Regions from separate parts of the Arthrobacter sp. NA-172 genome, predicted to be linked through region 1. Evidence: riboswitches for the same ligand, from Rfam matches in the RefSeq annotation. Region 1 holds a riboswitch; each other region holds the start of a gene.
What was found. A riboswitch is a leader RNA that binds a small molecule or an ion and turns the genes downstream of it on or off. The one in region 1 is predicted to bind thiamine pyrophosphate.
Positions count from the first base shown of each region.

Region 2: linked by a shared signal. The riboswitch ahead of ACF0H6_RS10105 (ECF transporter S component) and the one ahead of thiD (bifunctional hydroxymethylpyrimidine kinase/phosphomethylpyrimidine kinase) in region 1 are both predicted to bind thiamine pyrophosphate.
Region 3: linked by a shared signal. The riboswitch ahead of thiO (glycine oxidase ThiO) and the one ahead of thiD (bifunctional hydroxymethylpyrimidine kinase/phosphomethylpyrimidine kinase) in region 1 are both predicted to bind thiamine pyrophosphate.

Region 1 covers NZ_JBINOT010000001.1:668,658-674,130, reverse strand. The annotation lists gene ACF0H6_RS03400 (Rne/Rng family ribonuclease) at 1-1,115, shown strand, start outside; gene ACF0H6_RS03395 (hypothetical protein) at 1,087-1,761, shown strand; gene ACF0H6_RS03390 (hypothetical protein) at 1,771-1,914, shown strand; TPP riboswitch at 1,920-2,016, shown strand; gene thiD (bifunctional hydroxymethylpyrimidine kinase/phosphomethylpyrimidine kinase) at 2,008-3,528, shown strand; gene rplU (50S ribosomal protein L21) at 3,931-4,239, shown strand; gene rpmA (50S ribosomal protein L27) at 4,301-4,564, shown strand; gene obgE (GTPase ObgE) at 4,690-5,473, shown strand, end outside.
Region 2 covers NZ_JBINOT010000001.1:2,036,782-2,042,254, reverse strand. The annotation lists gene ACF0H6_RS10130 (Na+/H+ antiporter subunit E) at 1-431, shown strand, start outside; gene ACF0H6_RS10125 (monovalent cation/H+ antiporter complex subunit F) at 428-706, shown strand; gene mnhG (monovalent cation/H(+) antiporter subunit G) at 696-1,136, shown strand; gene ACF0H6_RS10115 (DUF4235 domain-containing protein) at 1,233-1,493, opposite strand; gene ACF0H6_RS10110 (NUDIX hydrolase) at 1,590-2,444, opposite strand; TPP riboswitch at 2,698-2,834, shown strand; gene ACF0H6_RS10105 (ECF transporter S component) at 2,909-3,538, shown strand; gene ACF0H6_RS10100 (ABC transporter ATP-binding protein) at 3,538-5,127, shown strand; gene ACF0H6_RS10095 (energy-coupling factor transporter transmembrane component T family protein) at 5,124-5,473, shown strand, end outside.
Region 3 covers NZ_JBINOT010000001.1:1,132,864-1,138,336, reverse strand. The annotation lists gene ACF0H6_RS05645 (RNB domain-containing ribonuclease) at 145-1,638, opposite strand; gene thiE (thiamine phosphate synthase) at 1,676-2,365, opposite strand; TPP riboswitch at 2,392-2,511, shown strand; gene thiO (glycine oxidase ThiO) at 2,503-3,819, shown strand; gene thiS (sulfur carrier protein ThiS) at 3,816-4,052, shown strand; gene ACF0H6_RS05625 (thiazole synthase) at 4,056-4,862, shown strand; gene ACF0H6_RS05620 (4a-hydroxytetrahydrobiopterin dehydratase) at 4,879-5,196, shown strand; gene ACF0H6_RS05615 (hypothetical protein) at 5,193-5,473, opposite strand, start outside.

The sequences.
Region 1 (5,473 bases):
TGCAGGTCACCAAGGACCCCGTCGGCCACAAGGGTGCTCGCCTGACCAGCCAGATTTCGCTCCCAGGACGTTACCTCGTGTACGTTCCCGGCGGTTCGATGACCGGCATCTCCCGCAAGCTGCCCGACGTCGAGCGCAACCGCCTGAAGCGGATCCTCAAGGATCGCCTCCCGGAGAACGCTGGCGTTATTGTCCGCACAGCGGCTGAGGGTGCTTCCGAAGAAGAACTGACGCACGATATCAACCGCCTGCGTGCACAGTGGGAAGGTATTGAAAGCCAGTCCACTTCCACGAAGATCCTCGCCCCGGAACTGCTCTACGGCGAACCGGACCTCACCATCAAGGTTGTCCGCGACGTCTTCAACGAGGACTTCTCCAAGCTGATCGTCTCGGGCGATGAAGCTTGGGACACCATTGAGGCCTACGTCACGTATGTGGCGCCGGACCTGGTGGGTCGCCTCGAAAAGTGGACCTCGGACCAGGACATCTTCTCGGCCTGGCGCGTGGACGAACAGATCCACAAGGCATTGGAGCGCAAGGTCTTCCTGCCTTCCGGTGGTTCACTCGTGATCGACCGCACTGAGGCCATGACGGTTGTTGACGTCAACACCGGCAAGTTCACCGGCAGCGGTGGCAACCTCGAGGAAACCGTCACCAAGAACAACCTCGAAGCTGCCGAAGAAGTAGTCCGTCAGCTGCGCTTGCGCGACATCGGCGGAATCATCGTCATCGACTTTATCGACATGGTCCTGGAATCCAACCGCGACCTCGTTCTGCGACGCATGGTCGAGTGCCTCGGCCGTGATCGTACCAAGCACCAGGTTGCCGAAGTGACTTCGCTTGGTTTGGTCCAGATGACCCGCAAGCGCATGGGCACCGGCCTGCTCGAGGTCTTCGGCGAGCAGTGCGAAACCTGCGCAGGACGCGGAATCGTCACCCACGACGAGCCGGTGGAACACCGCCGGGCCAACGTGGTGGCCGCTGAACACCATCACCCGCGCACGGAGTCACAGCCGGCCGTCCGCCCGGAGCAGCGCAAGCGCCGCCGGGGCAGGGGCACAGGCCAGGGGACCCAGGAAGCTCCCGGTGACCCCTCCGGCGCCGGTCCACAATGAGTCTTCGGATCCCAACCGTCAGGCTGCCACCCGCGCTGCGCTGGCCACCATCGCGGCGGCGGCCCACGCTGCGCACCTGCACGACGACGAGTTGCACCACGCCGCGGAAACCCTGGCAGAGGCCGCTGCAGCCGAGGCTGCCGTAGCCGGGACAGTTCCCGTTCAGGCTCCGGCAAGTGGCGAGCAGCGCTCGAAGCCGGTGTTGCGATTTGGTGGCGAGGAAGTGGCGTTGCCTTTCGTCCACCACGAAGAAGAGCCGGTGAGCGGCTCGCCCGCCATGAGCTTGGATCTGTTGGCACAGGCGTTTGCAGGCCTCGGCGAGGCGTCTGACACCGAAACGACTAGTACCGGCACGACTAGTACCGGAACGACGGCGACGCTAGCGCCTACCAGGGACTCTGCCACCGCATCGGTGGGGGAATCCCCAGAGCAGGCCTCGCGTGGACGCAGGGGCCGCCGGAACCGTAGTGCCAGCCGGGCGCAGGGTGCCGCCAACGCCACCGATGTGGAGCACCACGAGGTTGTCACGGCCGTGTCCGGTGGGTCCGCCCACGAGGCCAAGGCGCCTGCGTCGGTTCCGGCTAAATCGGCTGCCGCGGCTGAACCGATCATCCTCGGTGTCGGCGTGCCGAAGTCCGAACTCTAGAATCAGTTCATGTCAGGAGCCCCGGCTGCTTCCACACTTGTGGAGGCGGCCGGGGCTTCGGCGTTCCCGGCCGGTTCACTGGACTTTGACGCGGACTATTCCGGCGGCTATTTCGCCGGTCATTATTGCCGGGCGAGTTGTGATCCGGGTTAAGCTGAGGGACTGACACGGGGTGCCGCGCACCAAGCCGGCTGAGACCAGACCCGTTGAACCTGTCCGGTTAGCACCGGCGAAGGGATGTCTCGTATGACTGATTCAGTGCATTCGGCTGTCTACCCCCTCAATGCCACTCATCGGCCACTTCCCAGGGTCCTCAGCATTGCCGGTTCCGATCCCTCAGGCGGCGCCGGGATACAGGCTGACCTCAAGAGCATTGCGGCCAACGGCGGCTATGGAATGGCCGTGATCACGGCGCTCACGGCACAGAACACGCAGGGTGTCACCGCAGTTCATGTGCCCCCCGTGGAGTTCCTGCGTCAGCAACTCAGGGCCATTAGCGATGACATCACGGTGGACGCCGTCAAGATCGGCATGCTCGGGGACGTCGCGGTCATCGACGAAGTCCGCCGCTGGCTGGAGGAGGTGCGCCCCGCCGTCGTGGTCCTGGACCCAGTGATGATTGCCACCAGTGGTGATCGGCTCCTTGCTGAATCCGCTGAAGCCGCGCTACGGGCACTGCTGCCCCTCGCTGACCTGGTCACTCCAAATCTTCCGGAACTGGCCATGCTGCTCGGCGAATCAGAGGCAACGGACTGGGCCGCGGCGTTGGAACAAGGCAAGCGTCTTGCTGCCGCCTGCGGAAACACCGTGCTGGTGAAGGGCGGCCATCTGCAGGGAGCCGGCTGCCCCGATGCCTTGGTCAATACGGTCGGACTCCTGAGCCAGGACGTGGTGGAATTTGCCGGTGACCGGGTGGAAACCCGCAACAGCCACGGCACGGGGTGTTCCCTGTCATCAGCGATTGCAACGGCCAAGGCGCGGCTTGGCGACTGGGAATCCGCCCTTCGTCTGGTCAAGCCCTGGCTTCAGGAAGCGCTCGCCCAGTCCGGCACGCTGGAAGTGGGGAAGGGTAACGGGCCGATCCACCACTTCCACGAGCTTCAGCAAGCCCTTCAACCGGGGGATTTTGCAGCCCGGATGTGGGACGGTGCACAGAAGGAGCTCGAGGCCATCTACGGCTTGGAATTCATCCAGGACCTCCAGTCCGGTGAACTCAGCGAGGAGCAGTTCACCTACTACTTGGCACAGGATGCCCTCTATCTCAACGGGTATTCGCGCGTCCTGGCCAGGGCAAGCGCCCTTGCGCCCAGCGAAGACGAACAGCTGTTCTGGGCCCGCGGCGCACGAATGTGCCTTGAAGTCGAGTCCGAACTCCATCGGAACTGGCTCAGCGGACGCCAGGCAAACGGAGAACTTGGCCCCGTTACCAAGGCCTACGTGGACCACCTGTTGGCTGCATCGGCGTCGGGCAGCTACGCCGTGCTGCTGGCTGCGGTGCTGCCGTGCTACTGGTTGTACGCCGAGGTGGGCCAGCGGCTCCACCAAGGCTTCGTGCAGGCGGGATCCCCGGCAGGACATGCTTACTCGGACTGGCTGCGGACTTATGCGGACGGGGAATTCGCCGAGGCCACACGCACGGCGATCAACATTACAGATGCGGCTGGGCGGGCGGCTTCACCTGCGGAGCGCACCGCGATGATGGTGGCGTTCTCCCAGTCTTGCCGCTACGAGACGGCGTTCTTCGATGCTCCGCGGCTCCACGGCTGAACCGGGGCCTCGGTTGCGAAAAGGGGCCCGGAGGCTGGGTTCGAGAGACTCTGCTGCGTGTCGTGGTGGCCATCCGTACTTTTCCCGGTGAGCAGGGTAAGCTATATGGGCACGGTACCGGACGGCGGCATAGCCAGTCTGTGGCAGCCATCACGTGGCAGCCTCCGGACCTGGCCTCATTTGCAGCCGAGGGCGAAACTAGCGTAATCTAGATCTTCGGTGCTTACGCCAACACTTGGGTTATGCCCCTAGGAACCATTCATTTGGAACTGTTCGTGGGACGACTCATGGACTCCGTACCGGAGTCCACGGCGTTGAGGCACAGCGTGAACCAGGACCGTTTTCGGATCGGGGTTCCGCACGCAAATTTAGTAATAAACGTCGAGAGAAGTGAGTGCCCAAGTGGTGTACGCGATTGTCCGCGCAGGCGGCCGCCAAGAAAAGGTTTCCGTTGGAGACTACGTAACCCTGAACCGCGTCCCCGGTGGAGCCGGCAGCACCCTTGAGCTGCCCGCACTGCTCCTGGTAGACGGTGACAAGGTCACCTCCGCCGCTGCGGATCTGGCCAAGGTCAAGGTTACGGCTGAGATCCTCGAAGACCTCCGTGGTCCGAAGATTGTCATCCAGAAGTTCAAGAACAAGACCGGGTACAAGAAGCGCCAGGGTCACCGTCAGGAACTGACCAAGATCAAGATCACCGGTATCAAGTAACCACTGGTTGCTGTTCAGGTTTTCAACAGATTCCCCAGAATTTTAAAGGCAGGCATTTCAAATGGCACATAAAAAAGGCGCGAGTTCCACTCGCAACGGTCGTGACTCCAACGCCCAGTACCTCGGCGTAAAGCGCTTCGGTGGCCAGGTCGTTTCCGCAGGCGAGATCATCGTCCGCCAGCGCGGCACCCACTTCCACCCGGGCGCCGGTGTCGGCCGCGGTGGCGACGACACCCTGTTCGCCCTGCAGGCAGGTGCGGTTGAGTTCGGTACTCGCCGCGGCCGCCGCGTAGTGAACATCGTTGCTGCTGCAGCTGCAGAGTAATACCAAGTTCTGAACGGGTGGAGCGGGCCGTATGGCCCGCTCCACTTGTCTTTTTAACCGCACTAGAATTTTCCACACAGCAGTAAATTCCACACAGCAGTAATTTCCACACAGAGGAGAAACACGTGGCCACCTTCGTAGACCGGGTAGTACTTCACGTATCCGGCGGAACAGGCGGCCACGGCTGTGTCTCTGTTAAGCGCGAGAAGTTCAAGCCCCTTGGCGGACCCGACGGCGGCAACGGCGGCAATGGCGGCGACGTCATCCTGCGCGTTGATGCGCAGACCACCACCCTGCTTGATTACCACCACGCCCCGCACCGCCACGCAACCAATGGCGGCCCGGGCATGGGAGACTGGCGCGGCGGCAAGAACGGTGAAACCCTTGTCCTTCCCGTTCCGGAGGGCACGGTAGTCAAGACCAAGGACGGCGTTGTCCTGGCCGACCTCGTCGGCGAAGGGACCGAGTTCATCGCGGCCGCCGGTGGTCAAGGTGGCCTTGGCAACTCGTCGCTGTCTTCGCAGAAGCGCCGGGCACCAGGTTTCGCCCTGCTCGGCATCGAAGGCGACTCCAGCGATATCGTCCTGGAACTGAAATCCATTGCAGATATCGCCCTGGTCGGCTTCCCTTCGGCGGGCAAGTCGAGCCTCATTGCGGCAATGTCTGCTGCACGGCCCAAGATTGCCGACTACCCCTTCACCACCTTGATCCCCAACCTTGGCGTGGTCCAGGCCGGCGACGTCCGGTTCACCATTGCCGACGTTCCTGGACTGATTGAAGGCGCCAGCGAGGGCAAGGGCCTTGGCCACAACTTCCTGCGCCACGTGGAGCGCTGCGCAGCTCTGGCGCACGTCCTGGACTGCGGAACACTGGAGTCGGACAGGGATCCCCTCTCGGACCTCGCCATCA
Region 2 (5,473 bases), 1.4 Mb from region 1:
GGGTCTTTTACCTGCCTCCCGTGGAGCTCAGCGGACGCTTCAATGTGTTGCGCGCCATTCCTTTTGTGGTGGTGTTCCTGGGCAAGGTGGTGGCCGCGAGTATCCAGGTCATGTACCTGGCGATCTTCCGCGGGCCAGCGGTGACAAACGCCGTCGTCGCCGTTCCATTGCGGAGCCGTTCCGACCTCATGGTGACCGCTACAGGCCACGTGATTTCGCTGATTCCGGGGTCCCTGGTGGTGGAAGTAGACCGCTCCACGTCTACGCTCTACATTCACGGGCTCAACGTCCGCAACGAGACCGACCTCGCCAAACTTCGCCGGGAAGTCCAGGACACTGAGGCCGGGCTGATCCGGATTATGGGTACACGCGAGGAAATGGATGCGCTCCAGGCCGAAGGCTGGCCTGCAACGAGGGGAGCTGGCTCGTGAAAGACATCGTGCTGATTGTTACGGCGGTGATTCTCAGCCTCGCGGCGGCCGGAGCGATCTATAGGATCGCCGTCGGACCGTCATTGCTGGACAGAGTGCTGGCCTCGGATGTGCTGCTTGCGATCCTGAGCGCCGCGCTGGCCATCGACATGGCCGTCAACAGGCACTTGAACAACCTCGTGTTGCTGGTCGCGCTGGCGCTCATCGGCTTTATCGGTTCCGTGACGGTTGCCCGCTTCGTGGCCGATCGGAGAGGGCAAGTCAATGACTCCTAATGCCACCGGAGCCGACGCCGTGATCGATGCCGTTACCGCCGTATTGCTGATTGTTGGCGCGCTGATGTCATTGGGCGCGGCAATCGGCCTGTTGCGCTTCCCGGACCTGATGAGCCGCATGCATGCCGCTACCAAGCCGCAAGTGCTGGGGCTGTTCCTTGTCTTGGCGGCTATCGGGCTGCAGATGCGCGAGTGGTGGGTGTGGCCCGTTCTCTTGGTCGCGTGGATTTTCCAGCTGCTGACCGTGCCTGTGTCGGCCCACATGGTGGGCCGCGCGGGATACAGGACCAAGCACCTCCACCCCGAATTTCTCAGCGCGGACGAACTCGAGGCTGTGGTGCTGCGGGCGGCCGGTGAGCGGGCCGCCGAGAAGGCTGAAGAGGCCCGCCCCGCGTCGCCCCCCGCCGGGGGTGGCGGCGAGCCGCGCTAGACGACTTCCGGAACGGAGCCCCCGCCGGGGGTGGCGGCGAGCCGCGCTAGACGACTTCCGGAACGGAGCCCCCGCCGGGGGTGGCGGCGAGCCGCGCTAGACGACTTCCGGGGTCTTGTTGAAGCGCGAGATCGCGCGCTGAGTGCTGCGGCCAGCGAGGACCTGGATGACGGCGCTGACAGTCGATGAAATCAAGGCAAAAGTCAGGGCCGAACGCAGGCTTGCTTCCATATCGTCGTGGCCCTTGGGAGGCTTGTTGCCCGTGGTCTTTTCCCACACTGCGTTGACGATCTTGCTACCGACAATGCCAGCGCCGATGCCTACACCGGCACCGAGCAGTTTGAAGACGAGGTTCATTGCGGGACTCCTTGCGGGAGGAAACAGGACCGACCCCAGCCTAACCCGACTTTATCGATTGCAACCCACCGGCCGTTTCAGCGCCCAACGGGGCCTTTAGGGAGCCACGGATGGGGGTTGGCGCCTGAGCCGGAAGAACTCCTCCAGGGCTCCGGGCTTCGGGCGCACCGGAACGATGTCGCGCCTTTCGGCCAGGACCGCCTCCACCGCGCCGAGAGTCAGAAGTTCGTCCAGCAGCGCCAGGGTGGGCGGCATGAGCTTGAGAGTCCCTGCGGCCTCGGCGTCAAGGATTCCGCGGACCGGCATCCACTGAGACGACGACGCTTCCGTTGTCTGGTGCTGTGGCTCTGCACCCGAAGCCGGGCAGGCAACGTAGAAGTATGTGTCGAAGCGCTTGGGCTGGTCCTCCGGGGTGACCCAGTTGGCCCACGGGCGGAGGGTGGCTGCGTCGAGCTTCAGCCCGGCCTCTTCGAACACCTCGCGTTGCGCGGCCGCGAGCACCCGGCCGGCGTTGTGCCGGGCTAACGAGGGCTCGGCGGCAATACTGCTCCGGTGCCACGCGGCGGCATGCTGCTCGACGATGTCGTCCGTGAAGTCCCAGCCGGCGCTGTCCGCTTGGTCCACGCGTCCGCCGGGGAAGACCACCATGCCCGCGGCAAAATCCATGGTGGACACTCGATGCTGCACGAACACCTCCAGCCCGCGGCCCGCGGGATGTGCTGGTCCTGCGGGATGTGCTGGTCCTGCCAGATCCGCGGGATGTGCTGGTCCTGCCAGAGCCGCGGGATGTGCTGGTCCTGCCAGAGCCGCGGGATGTGCTGGTCCTGCCAGAGCCGCTGGATCTGCGGGATCTACAGGATCCGGGGGATGTGCGGCATCGCGGATCAGGATCACGCTCGCCGCGAGCCTAGGTTCGGCCACCGTGGTGTTCGCTTCGCCAATGCCTGTCAAGACCGCTCCTTTGCCCGCCTGCCGCCCGCTTGCTGCCCGCCCGCGGAGCTGGGGATGCCGCGCGTTCGATTCTGCTTGATCATTCTCCCAGTTTCGCCACTTGCCCGCGCCACCTCAGGCCGGCTCGCGCTCGGACGGCGAATGATCCAGCAGAATGTGTCGCTCTCCGTCCTTTGTGACCGCTCAGCGCGCGCAAACAAAGCGCCCGCAACCCCGCCAAGGTGTAAACTGAACCACGCCCAAAAGGGTGGATTGATAACGACAGGGGAGCGCCGCCGTCGGGCTTGCAGCAATGCGGCACGGAGGACGGGCGCTGAGAGTGCGGACAGCCGCAGACCCTCGAACCTGATCCGGCTAGTACCGGCGCAAGGGAGTCGAGTTCTCATAGTGTCCGGAACCGGAGGCGCAAGCCGCTCGAAGGAAAACCGGAAACACTTTCCCCTCCTGTTCCTCAGGAGGACAAAATGACTGGTATTTCTGCAAAGGCGGCCCTCACCAAGCCCGGTTACAACTGGCGCGTGGTGGACATCGTGGTGGCGGCTCTGGTCGCCATCGCCGGCGGCGTGATCTTCTGGGCTTGGGACCAGATGGCATTGGTCGTCACGCCCGCGACCGCTACCTACCCGCCTCTCGGCGGCCTGATCGCCGGCGGCTGGATGATCCCGGCTGTTCTGGGCATGCTCATTGTCCGCAAGCCCGGTGCCGCGATTTTCTGCGAAACCGTTGCCGCCGTCAGCGAGCTCATCATGGGTAACCAGTACGGCACCACGGTGCTGATGTCCGGACTGCTCCAGGGACTCGGCGCGGAACTCATCTTCCTCGCATTCATGTACAAGAAGTTCAACCTGCCGGTGTCCCTGCTGGCCGGGGCCGGTGCAGGTCTGTTCTGCGGGCTCAACGATTCCTTCCTGCCGTGGGGCTGGAACATCGCCTGGGAAGCCGGTGACAAGCTGGCCTACATTGTGTTCTGCACGATTTCCGGTGCCGTCATTGCCGGCGCGCTGGCGTGGATCGCCACCCGCGGCCTCGCCAAAACCGGTGTGTTGGGCTCGTTCGCGTCCCGTAAGGCCGCTTCGGAGCCCGTCTTCTCCTAATGCCCAGTTCCCATGCCGGCGTGCGGCCGGCCGCTGTCACGGCCCAAGGATGGGGCTGGCGGCATGCCGGCCGCACTACACAGGCCATCCAAGGCTTGGAGTTGGACATCCGTCCCGGTGAACGGGTGTTGCTGCTCGGCCCATCGGGCGCGGGCAAGTCGACACTTTTGCATGCCCTCGCGGGGGTGTTGGGCGAGGAGGGGGACGACGCCGACGAGACCGGCAGTTTGCTGGTGGACGGCGCTTCGCCTCGTTCCCGACGGGGCCGTGCGGGACTCATGCAGCAGGACCCCGAGACCCAGGTGGTGCTCTCGCGGCTGGGCGATGATGTCGCCTTCGGCGCCGAGAATCTTTGCGTGCCGCGGGAGGAGATCTGGACGAGGGTCCACGAAGCGCTCGACGACGTCGGGCTGAGGACCAGCGCAGGCGGCGGCTTCGCGCTCGACCACCCGACGTCGGCCCTGTCCGGCGGGCAGAAGCAACGCCTCGCGCTTGCCGGCATCCTGGCGATGCGGCCGGGCTTGGTCCTCCTGGATGAGCCCACCGCCAACCTGGACCCCGCCGGGGTGCTGGAGGTCCGCGACGCCGTGGGACGCTGCTTGGACAAAACCGGAGCCACGCTCGTTGTAGTTGAGCACCGGGTCTCGGTATGGAAAGACCTCGTGGACCGGATCGTGGTCCTGCAGCCGGGCAGTTCCGCCGAGGGTGGCTCGACGCCCGCTGTGCTCCTGGACGGCGATCCGGAGACCGTACTGACGCAAGCAAGGGACATGCTCACTGCTGCAGGCGTGTGGGTTCCCGCCTATGTGCCCGCCACCCGGCCACGTTCCCGGGCGGCGGACGGATCGGCAGTCGGATCGGCAGTCGGGGGAGAGCTGCTGCTCGCCACCCAGGATCTGGCAGTCTCCCGCGAACGGGCGCGCCGTCGCGGGCTCAAAACGGTCCCCCCTATCCCCGTGCAAACCGGACTCGACGCCGAAGTGCTTGCGGGGCAGGCACTGACGATCACGGGTCCCAATGGCGCCGGAAAATCCACGTTCGCCCTGACCCTTGCCGGACTGTTGGCGCCGGTCTCCGGCTCGGTGACTGCCGCCGTCGGACTTCACGCGGGCGTCGGCGTCGATCCCTTCACTTGGAAGGCCGAACAGCTGATCTCGCGTATCGGGACCGTCTTCCAGGAGCCGGAGCACCAATTCGTGACGGGCCGGGTGCTGGACGAGCTCATGTTCGGCCCCAAGCACCTCGGCCACGGCGAGGAGCGTGTGGACGAGTTGCTGGAACGGCTGCGCCTGAGCCATTTGGTGGACGCCAATCCGTACACGCTCTCCGGCGGCGAGAAGCGACGGCTGTCCGTGGCCACCGTGCTTGCCGCGCATCCGCGCGTGCTGGTGCTGGACGAACCGACCTTCGGACAGGATGCCAACACGTGGGCCGAGCTGGCGTCATTCTTGTCCGAATTGCTCGACGCCGGTACTTCCGTGGTTTCGGTGACTCACGACAGGGAGTTCAGCTCCGTGCTGGGCGGAACCGAGATGCGGTTCGAGCCTGCGATTCAAGGCAGCGCGCGTCAGGAGGCGGGTGCGGCATGAGGAATGCAGTGACCCTGAGTGGCAATCACGCGCTCCTCACGCGGGCGAATCCGCTGGCCAAGTTTGCGTCCGTCTTCCTGATCACCCTGGTGCTGGCCCTGTCCATTGACTGGGTGTCCGCTTCGACGGCGCTCCTCGGCGAGCTGGCCTTGTTTCCCCTCGCGGGACTGACTCTGCGTTTGGTGTGGCAGCGCGGCTGGCCCTTGATTATCGCGGCGGCACTTGGTGGCTGGAGTACGGCGATCCTCTCTGCGCACAGCGGCAGGGTACTGTTTGACGTCGGGATCTGGTCTATCAGCGAAGGCTCGCTGCAGTTAGGGCTAGGTTTCATGCTGCGTGGCCTTGC
Region 3 (5,473 bases), 460 kb from region 1:
CGCGTAGGGGCGGGCTTGTTGATGTCAAAAAATTAACTGAATCAACGACCGGGCATCCATTACTACTTACACAGTCTAGCGTTAGGGGCCCTTAAACCCCCGATCAGCCCTGCTTCGCCACACCGGGTCTGTCTGCGAAGTGGCCTAAGCGAGCAGTTCGAAGGTGATTTGGCGGGTTGCGATGTCTGCGTCAAGCAGTTTTACGCGGACCTTCGTGCCGGACTCCATTTCGCCGTCGCAACGGGCAGTGACTGCGGGTTCGGCAATCTGGACAGTACCGTAAGGGCCGTGGGAGCCGTTCCCATTCCCGTTGCTATTGCCGTTGCCGTTGCCGTTGTTCTTCGCCGGCTTCGATCCTGAGATCACGACGGCGTCGAATTCCTCGCCGATGTGGTTCACCAGAAGCGCTGCTTCCACCGTGTCCAGGGCCAGGCGCTCCATTTTGCCGGCAAGCTGATCGGAGAATGCCATGATCTCCGGCAGGCTCGGCAAGGCGTCCCGTGCCCATCCAGGGATCTCTTCTCCGTTGCTCAGGGCCTCGCAGATGACCAGCACGAAGCGATCGATCAACCGGCGCAGCGGCGCTGTGGTGTGGGCGTACGGTGCGCCGATTGCTGACTGCATCACGCTGTCCGGTACCTTGCCGTCGAAAGGCGTGTAGCCGGCACCCCGGAACAGCATTCCCGCCGAATGGAGAATCGCCAGTTGCCGCGGATCCTTGGCATCAAGCGTCCTTAAGTACTCGCCGTAGCTGATCCGGTCGTTCCACGGCTTGCCGAGGGCACCGGCTTGGCGCTTGAAATGGCGCAGGGAGCGCTCGTCGGGTGCAGGCATGGTGCGCAGGATTCCCACTTTGCCGTCGAGCATCAGCTGTGCCGCGGCCATCCCGGTCATGAGCGATATTTGCGCGTTCCAGTCCTCCACCGGCAGGGAAGGGGCTGCGACGATCCTGTACCCGCCGCCGTCGGGCAGTTGGACTATTTCCTGCTCAGGCATGTTCAGGCTGGCTCCGCCGCGGCGGCGTTCGAGCTCCACCCGTTTGAGCCCGACTTCCTTGAGGAGCTGGAGGACAGGACCCGCGGTACCGGAATCGATCTCCGCCTGCACGCCCTTGTAGTTGAGTTTGGCGCGGCTGCGCACGCTGGACCGACGAACAGAGACCGTGTGGAACTCCGCTTCGGCATCGAGTTCGAAGTCCCACACGAACGCGCCGCAGGTCTGGCCTGCCAGGAGACTTCCGGCGTGCTCGCTGATGATCTCGGGGTGAAGCGGTATGCGGCCGTCCGGGGCATAGTACGTTTGCCCGCGGTGGCGGGTCTCGGCGTCGAGCGCCCCTCCGGGGGTTACAAAGGACGGTACATCCGAGATGGCGTAAAGAACCCTGTAACCATCCCCGGAGCGTTCAATGAATAGTGCCTGGTCAAGATCGGTGGAAGAAGCAGGGTCGATCGTGATGAACGGGATGTCTGTGAGGTCCTGCGCTGGCAGGCTGTGGCCAGAAACGGCCGCTTCGGCGTCGCGCAAGGCCTCGGTGGGATAACCCGCGGGCAGCTCGAGTTCCGTTCGAAGCGCAGCGAGAGCTTCAGCGAGCGTGTTCGACGTTTCACTGACATTCGGGGCTATCCGCTGATGTGACACGAAAGTCAGGGTAACGCCAAAATCTCCCGGCGTCTCGCTAGGCCGCCGCGGCGTCGAGGGCGGCAAGAAGGGCCTGTGCTGCCGCCGTCGGATCCTCCGCCTCGGTGATTGCCCGGACCACCACGATGCGGCTTGCGCCGGCCCGCACCACGTCCTCGACGTTGCTCAGATCGACGCCGCCGATCGCAAACCAAGGAAGAACAACACCGCCAACCGTCTCTCCGTCTGCCTTCTTCACCGCGTCCGCGGCGTACTTCACCAGATCGAGTCCGACGGCGGAGCGCCCCGGCTTGGTGGGCGTTGCCCACACCGGCCCGACGCAGAAGTAGTCCAAACCGCTGCGGCCGGGGGAAGCGGCGATGGCAGCGTCAATCTGCTCCGGCGTGTGGGTGGAGAGACCGATGACGGTGCGGTCGTGGAGCAGCTTCCGGGCTGAACGCAGGGGAAGGTCCTTCTGGCCGATGTGGAATACCGGAGCGCCGGAAAGTGACGCCACGTCCGCGCGGTCGTTGACGGCCCAGAGCCGTCCGTGGCGGTGCGCCACCGAGTGCAGGACCTCCAGGAGCTCCAGCTCCTCGGCTGCTTCAATGGTCTTGTCCCGCAGCTGGATGATGTCCACGCCGCCCTCGAATGCGGCATCGACAAACTGCTCAAAATCACCCTGTTGCTTGCGGGCGTCGGTGCAGAGGTACAGGCGGGCGGTGGTGTGGACATGGTGCTGGGTCATGGAAACAGAGTAGTTCCTCTAAACTGGGCTGGTACCGCGGGAGCCGCGGCGGCAGTCACAATCGCCGCGCGGCTGAGAGGGCTTCAGCGCCGACCGCTTGACCTGATCCGGCTAGTACCGGCGTAGGGAAGGACTCCATGGACGCAGTAAACACTCATCGCGAACCCGATAACGCGCCTCTACACGCAGATGTGGCGGTGATCGGGGGCGGCGTGATCGGCCTCGGCATCGCGTGGGAAGCCCGCAGATCCGGCCGCTCCGTTGTGCTGATCGATCCTGCACCGGCCAGCGGCGCCACCTTCGCGGCCGCCGGCATGTTGGCACCTGTGAGCGAACTGCACTACCAGGAAGAGGACCTCCTGGAGCTCATGCTCGAATCGTCGGCACTCTGGCCGGACTTCCAACGCAATGTGACCGGCTCACGTACCGGACCCAGCACGGGTTACCGTACGACGCCGACCCTCGCCGTCGGCGCGGACGCTGCGGACCGCCGGGCGCTCGCCGACCTCCGGGACGTCCAGCTCGCCAACGGCCTGGTGGTGGAATCTGTGCCATTGCGTGAGGCCCGGGAGCGTGAGCCGCTCTTGAGCCCGCAGATTTCCTGTGCCTTCGACATCCCGGGCGATCACCAAGTGGATCCTCGCCGACTTGCTTCCGCGATCCTCGACGCTCTGGCAGGGCACCAGCCCGGCGATTCGAGCTGGATTGCCGGGGCCGAGGACGGCTTTGCGGTCCACGACACCGCGGCGGGCCTCCTGTGGGAGGACGGGCGCGTTGTCGGGGTTGAGCTGGACTCAGGCGCCAACGTGATCGCAACGGAAACAGTGGTTGCCAACGGACTGGATGCCGCCCGCTTGAACGGTCTGCCCGATGGCCTCTTCCTCCCGCTGCGCCCCGTGTACGGCGACATACTGCGGCTGCGCGTCCCTGAACATCTTCAGCCCTTGGTCACAGCCACCGTCCGCGGGATGGTGCGCGGAGTCCCGGTGTACATCGTTCCCCGGGACGACGGAACTGTGGTGATCGGCGCGACGCAGCGTGAGGACGGCTTGTCGGCGTCGGGCGGATCTGCCCATCCGGTGTCGGCCGGCGGCGTCTACCAATTGCTTCGCGATGCCCAGGCACTGGTCCCGGCTGTGGCTGAACTGGAACTCCTGGAAGCAACTGCCCGTGCCCGTCCGGGCACACCGGACAACGCGCCGCTCCTGGGTCGGGTGAAAGGAAGCGAAGGGACCGTCTCAGGCCTCATCGTGGCCAGCGGATTCTTCCGGCACGGCGTGCTTCTGACTCCGGCAGCGGCGAAAATCTGCGTCGGACTCATGGACGGCACGTCCGATCCGCGCTGGAGTATATTCCGCCCCGACCGCTTCTCGCGCCCGCTCTCGGCAGCGGGCGCCCCGACCAGCGGCCCACAGGCTGCGACTTCACATCCCCTTCCGAAGGACCACGAATGAACATCAAGTTGAACGGCGAAGACCACACGCTCAGCGACGAAGCCTCTGTCACCACCCTCGTCAGCCACATCACTGGGCGCGCTCTTGACGCCAGCGGCCAAGCGGCTGACGGACGCAAGATCGGCGTCGCCGTCGCACGCAATTCCGAAGTAGTGCCGCGCAGCCAATGGGCCGCTACCGCGCTCGCAGAAGGCGACGAACTCGAAATCGTCACCGCCGTACAGGGAGGCTGAACCATGACCGCAGCAAGCACGCAAGCAGCAAGCACCCGAACCGAAACCTTGGTGATAGACGGCGTCGAGTTCGGCTCGCGCCTCATCATGGGGACCGGTGGAGCGCCTAGCTTGGACGGCCTGGGGGCAGCCCTGCTGGCTTCAGGCACCGAACTCACCACTGTGGCCATGCGGAGGTACTCGCCCGCGGAAACAGGTTCTTTGTTCCAGCTACTCGTGGACCACGGCATCCGTGTCCTGCCCAACACCGCCGGCTGTTTTACCGCCAAGGATGCCATCATGACGGCCGAGCTTGCCCGGGAGGCCCTGGAGACGGACTGGGTGAAGCTAGAAGTCATCGCCGACGAACAGACGCTGCTGCCTGACGCCGTGGAGTTGGTGGATGCCACCGAGAAACTGGTGGACCGCGGCTTCAAGGTCTTCGCCTACACGAACGACGACCCCGTCCTGGCCCTTCGTCTGGAGAATCTCGGAGCCGCGGCGGTGATGCCTCTGGGCGCGCCTATCGGCACCGGCCTGGGCATCCTGAATCCACACAACATTGAACTGATCGTGTCCCGCGCCTCTGTTCCGGTAGTGCTCGACGCCGGAATCGGCACCGCGTCCGACGCCGCCCTGGCCATGGAGCTTGGCTGCGACGCCGTGCTCCTGGCTACCGCGGTGACCCGTGCCCAGAACCCGGTGCAGATGGGTGAGGCCTTCAAACACGCTGTCATCGCCGGTAGGCTGGCGAAGCAGGCTGGCCGTATCCCGCGCCGGGAACACGCGCTGGCGTCCTCGGCCATGGAGGGCCGGGCCGAGTTCCTCTAATACAGCTGGGGGCCCTATGGACGAAATTCTCAACAGGTCCGCGATTGGTAACGCCTTGGCAGACCTACCGGACTGGCGGTACCGCCTCGGTGCCCTCGTTACCGTCTACAAATGCCCGACGTCGGCGGCCGCGCTGGAGCTGATTGCCGCCGTCGGGCGCCTTGCCGAGGAACAGAACCATCATCCGGACCTGGACTGGCGGTACAACCGAGTGTTCATCCGGTACACCTCCCACGACGCCGGGAGCGATGTGACCCAGCGTGACATCCGGGCCGCCGGCGCGGCCAGCCGGGCCGCCGTGGACGTCGGGGCCGTGGCCGACCCCGCACGCTAGAGGCGCAGTGCTGCCGTCAGCTTGGCGGTGTCGTGCCGGGTCCGGCTGCGGCCCAGGAAGTTGACCACAAGCGCTGCCGCCACGGTACCCGCAATGATGGGCAAGACCCACGGAATCCACGTCAAACCGGGCAGATAGCCAAAGCCGAGTTGGATGAAGACCATCCAACTCAGCATGGAGACGGCCACCGAAACACCGGCGGGCAGGGCGATTCCGTAGGTGCCACGGTGTTTGTCATTTCCCCAGACAATGAAGCCTGAGGCGACAGTGGCTAGTA